2 regions of the Pseudoalteromonas sp. UG3-2 genome follow, and region 1 is predicted to be linked to the other one. Evidence: predicted binding sites of a transcription regulator. Region 1 holds the regulator's gene; the other holds the start of a gene.
The links. The regulator FliA, encoded in region 1, starts transcription of late flagellar genes. The targets are predictions, from matches to a motif close to CTAAAGNTNNNNNNNNNNNNGCCGATA.

Region 1 (2,407 bases):
GCTCACCTTGCTCGAGATACTCTACTAGCTGTTTTGCTTGTTCAAGTGTGATTTGAGGCGCAGCATTCACAGACATAGGCCATTCCCCCTTGCTGTTAGCCTAACCGCTCAAATACTTTTTCAAGCTTGGTCTTCAGTGTACCTGCTGTGAACGGTTTAACGATGTAGCCATTTACCCCAGCTTGCGCCGCCGCTACGATCTGCTCTTTTTTTGCTTCCGCCGTTACCATTAGCACTGGAATGTGTTTTAACTTCTCATCTGCACGAATGGCGCGCAGCAGGTCAATGCCCTGCATTCCTGGCATATTCCAATCAGTGACTACAAAGTCAAACTCCTGATTTTGTAGCATCGGAAGTGCTGTACTACCATCATCAGCTTCTTGAACATTGGTAAAGCCTAAATCTCTTAATAGGTTTTTGATTATTCTTCTCATAGTAGAGAAATCATCAACCACGAGAATTTTCATGTTCTTATCCAAAACTTCCTCCAGTGAGGTTCGAACCCAACTATTTATTTACTTTAATTTATCCAGTCATTGATTTTTGCTTTTAGCTTAATCATTGCCTGACCGTGAATTTGACTTACTCGAGATTCACTGACATCGAGAATGGCGCCAATCTCTTTTAAATTCATTTCATCGTTATAGTAAAGTGACAACACCATCGCATCGCGCTCTGGTAAGGATTTTATCGCTTCCACTAAAGACGAATTAAAACGTTCATTTTTAACGTTATTAAACGGTTTGTCTAGCGCAAAGTCGCTGTTGGCAGGGGTTATGACATCTTCATCTACCCCTAAATCCTCAATCCCTATGACTTTGCTGGCATTTACATCATGTAAAATATGATGGTACTCATCTAGCGTAATATCAAGTTTTTCAGCGATTTCAGTGTCTTTTGGCTCTCGCCCGAGGCTTGCTTCAAGCTCTGATATGGCTTCAGCTACCATTCGACTGTTCTTATGAACCGAGCGGGGCGCCCAGTCGCCACGCCGCATTTCATCCAGCATAGCGCCACGAATACGAATGCCAGCAAAGGTTTCAAAGCTGGCTCCTTTACTGGCATCAAAATTCTTTGTGGCTTCAATTAACCCAATCATGCCCGACTGGATTAGATCATCCAGTTGCACACTAGCCGGAAGTCGAGCGATGAGGTGACATGCCACTTTTTTTACCAGAGGTGCATGCCGTTCGACCACTTTATGGATGTGGTCTGTAGTTTGATATCCCGCCGCTCTATTGACCGGTGAAGCCATAATTACCCATTCACTAATTGCTCAATAAAAAATTCTAAATGACCGGAAGGTTGATGTGGAACAGGCCATTTAACCGCTTTCGATGCCAATCCTTTAATTGCCACAGCCGCTGGTGAGCTTGGAAATAAATCGACGATGGCCTTTTGCCGCCGCGACGATTTTCGCATGTTTTCATCAAATGGCACGGTTGCCACTAGCTCTAGGGCAACATCTAAAAATCGGTCCGTTACTTTGGAGAGTTTAGCAAACAACTCTTGTCCCTCACGCAAGCTACGCACCATATTTGCAACAATTTTAAAACGATAGACACCGTGCTCACGACTGAGCACTTTAATTAGCGCGTAAGCGTCCGTAATGGAGGTAGGTTCGTCACACACCACCACAACCACATCTTGGGCAGCGCGGGAAAAGCTTAACACCATGTCAGAGATACCTGCTGCGGTGTCAACAATTAATACGTCAAAGTGGCTATCAAGCTCACTGAATGCTCGAATTAAACCAGCATGTTCCGCTGGGGTCAGCTCAACCATATTTTGCGAGCCTGACGTTGCTGGCACAATTTTAATCCCAGCGGGGCCTTCCACTAAAATTTCTTCTAATTCGCACTCACCTGATAACACATGAGATAAGTTTTTCTCAACCCTAAGGCCTAACATGACATCACAGTTTGCCAAGCCTAAGTCGGCATCCAACACCAATACTCGCTGGCCCTGCTGTCCCATTGCGATGGCCGTGTTTAATGAAACATTGGTTTTACCAACGCCTCCCTTGCCACCGGTAACGGCTATCACTTTTACACCTTGGTTGCTACTTTGACTCATTTTTCGCAGGCCACTTGCTTGATCTAAAACTGTGTTAATCATACATTCCTACTGACTCTGACGCTACAGGTACACGTCGAGAGTGCTGTGCTTTTATTCTTTTTAAATACAATTGCTCGGCTTTTTTGACTAGCTTTTGAGCATTTGCGACGCGAATGTCTTCTGGCACTCGCTGACCGTTAGTAAGATACCCTATTGGCAAGCGATTTTGAATCGCAATACTAATAATCTCGCCCAAACTTAGACTTTCATCAAGTTTTGTGAAAATACAGCCACTTAAATTTACTTTTTTGAAGTGTCTTACGGTTTCTTGAAGCACGTTCATTTGCGC
Region 2 (2,407 bases), 2.6 Mb from region 1:
GTCTTTCAGGCGTGAAAACTTCTGCCCTTGCATGGCTTGGGTAAACTCTTCACTCGACATGCGAATAATGTCTAAGTTTTCAACTTGGTTTTCGGCAATATTAAATTGCGCCGACTTCACTGAAGACTTTGATATTTCAGTAGCCAGGACGCGGTCGAAATGCTCTGCTAAGGCAATGGAAAAATTACCGTTGCCGCAATACAGCTCGAGTAAATCGTTGCTTAATGGCTGACTAATCGACTGTGCCCAAGCTAACATTTTTTCATTGACCTCGGCATTGGGCTGGGTAAAGCTGTTTTCTACCTGTTGATACACATAACGCTTGCCGTTCACCGTCAGTGACTCAATAACAAAGTCATTGCCAAACACCACTTTTTGCTTTCTTGCACGGCCAATAAAGTCAACCTTGTACTGCTGTTGTAATTCATCGCGCAGTGCATTCATTTCTTGCTGCCATTGCTCATCGAGCTGCTTGTGATAAAGCAAGCTAATTAGTACCTCACCGCTGAGTGTGGTTAGGTAATCAATTTGAAACAGCTTACGACGCAAGATTTCATTATGCTTTAATTTCGCGATCATCACCTGCATCATTTCATTGACTAACGGAGCGCCTGGGTCAAAGCTATCAACACGTATTTTTTCTTTAGTTTGTTGATCAAACATGATGTGGAACAGATCGTCACCGTCATGCCAGACTCGAAACTCACAGCGTTGGCGGTAATGGCGCGGTGCAGACTCGAACACCTCAAGCTCCGGAGCATTAAATTTAGCGAATTGCGCGCTGATACGTTGAGCTTTTTCGCTTAACTGTTGCGCATAGGTAGAGTCATCGATTTTTATTACAGCCATGCTAAAACCATCTATGTTGAATTAAGAGGCGCTATTGTAGGGAGCGTTGCTAATTTGTCCAGTCTAGCATTGTTGTCTATACGGAGTTGATGTTTTTTTGCACATATCACTACAGCTTTTGAGTTCTGTGCAGATAATAAGAGCTAGATAATGTGGAGGGCAAACCATGAAAATAGAGCAATTATACCAGTTGCTTAACCCAGCAATGCAGCATAAGCCTGGTAAAAGCAAAGGAATTGAACCAAATATACAACTTAACACTGACAATTACGCCGGCGATAAATCAAAACTGGCTGCTAAGTTATTAGACGATAAGCTAGCTGAAAAGCTGGGGAGCGAGAAACCCGCTCAAGACAAAAAAGACAAGCCGCTTTTTGATTTTGAGGCCATTGTTAAAAATGTCTTGGAGTTTGTTCAAGGGGTGGTTAAAAAAGCGCAAGCCAATGGCGAAAGTGACGACGCTTTAAAGTCGATGCTGAGCGATGCTCGTAAAGGTGTACAGCAAGGGATCGATGAGGCCAGCGAGGAACTCAAGGGCATGGGAGCGTTTAATAGCGACATTGAAGAGGGCATTGCGCAGTCTAAAGAAGGCATTTTTTCGGGATTGGACGAGTTTGAAAAATCCTTATTTGAAGAAAAGTCACCGCAAGCCATGGCAGTCAGTGCGGCACAGTTTGCCAGCTTATCCAATCAAGCAGAATATGCTTTTACTACTGCCGAAGGCGACGAAGTGGTGATTTCTTTCTCTGATACATACTCTCAAGGCCGCGCTGCCAGCGTTGCGCAAAAGGACAATAAGCAAGGTATGGCTTATGGCATTAAATCGTCGCAACAAGTCAGTTTTTCAATTGAAGTTAATGGTGAGTTGAATGAAGACGAACAGCAAGCCATCAACGACATGATGAAAGATATTCGCGATGTCAGTAATGCCTTTTTTGCCGGCGAGTACGACAGCGCCTTTGATATGGCCAAATCATTGAACTTGGGATCGGATCAGGTAACCAATTTCACTATGGATTTAAAGCAAAGTAAAACCAGTGCCGCGATTGCGCAATATCAGCAAAGCAACCCAATGAAAGAGTTGGAAAAGGCGTTTGCACCACTGAATGATCAACTGGCCACCATTCAAGAGCAAGCTAAGAAGTTTAATGCTCAAGAGCAAATACCAGATATTATGGCGTGGATGAACCAAGGGCAAACACGACTTAACGAGTTCTTAGACTATGCCAGCAGCTTCTTTAACAAGCTCAATGACGCGAACACAGAGCAACAGCAGCAAACTAGCTAGTTTATTTTATTAGTAAGTCGTGGCAAACTTCAGCGCCTAGGATTATGGGAGTTGAAGTTTGCCACACATATTAGTATTTGATTCAGGGGTTGGTGGAACAAGCGTGTTGCATGAAGTGCGCGCTCAGATCGCTAATGCCCACTTCAGTTATGTTATGGACAACGCGCTTTTACCTTATGGCCTACAGCCACAAGAGGTAATTAAAGCCAGAATACGGCAGCTTATCGCTTGGCAAAATCAAGCTTTACACCAAGTCGATATGATCATTAT

Region 2: the regulator FliA is predicted to act here: its motif matches at 959-985, upstream of R3P39_RS15055 (DUF5610 domain-containing protein).

The regions. Positions count from the first base shown of each region.
Region 1 covers NZ_JAWLJU010000002.1:115,155-117,561, reverse strand. Annotated here, with positions in the region: gene R3P39_RS03865 (protein phosphatase CheZ) at 1-76, opposite strand, end outside; gene cheY (chemotaxis response regulator CheY) at 96-479, opposite strand; gene R3P39_RS03855 (RNA polymerase sigma factor FliA) at 521-1,255, opposite strand; gene R3P39_RS03850 (MinD/ParA family protein) at 1,258-2,118, opposite strand; gene flhF (flagellar biosynthesis protein FlhF) at 2,111-2,407, opposite strand, start outside.
Region 2 covers NZ_JAWLJU010000002.1:2,679,793-2,682,199, forward strand. Annotated here, with positions in the region: gene trmA (tRNA (uridine(54)-C5)-methyltransferase TrmA) at 1-849, opposite strand, end outside; gene R3P39_RS15055 (DUF5610 domain-containing protein) at 1,016-2,137, shown strand; gene murI (glutamate racemase) at 2,196-2,407, shown strand, end outside.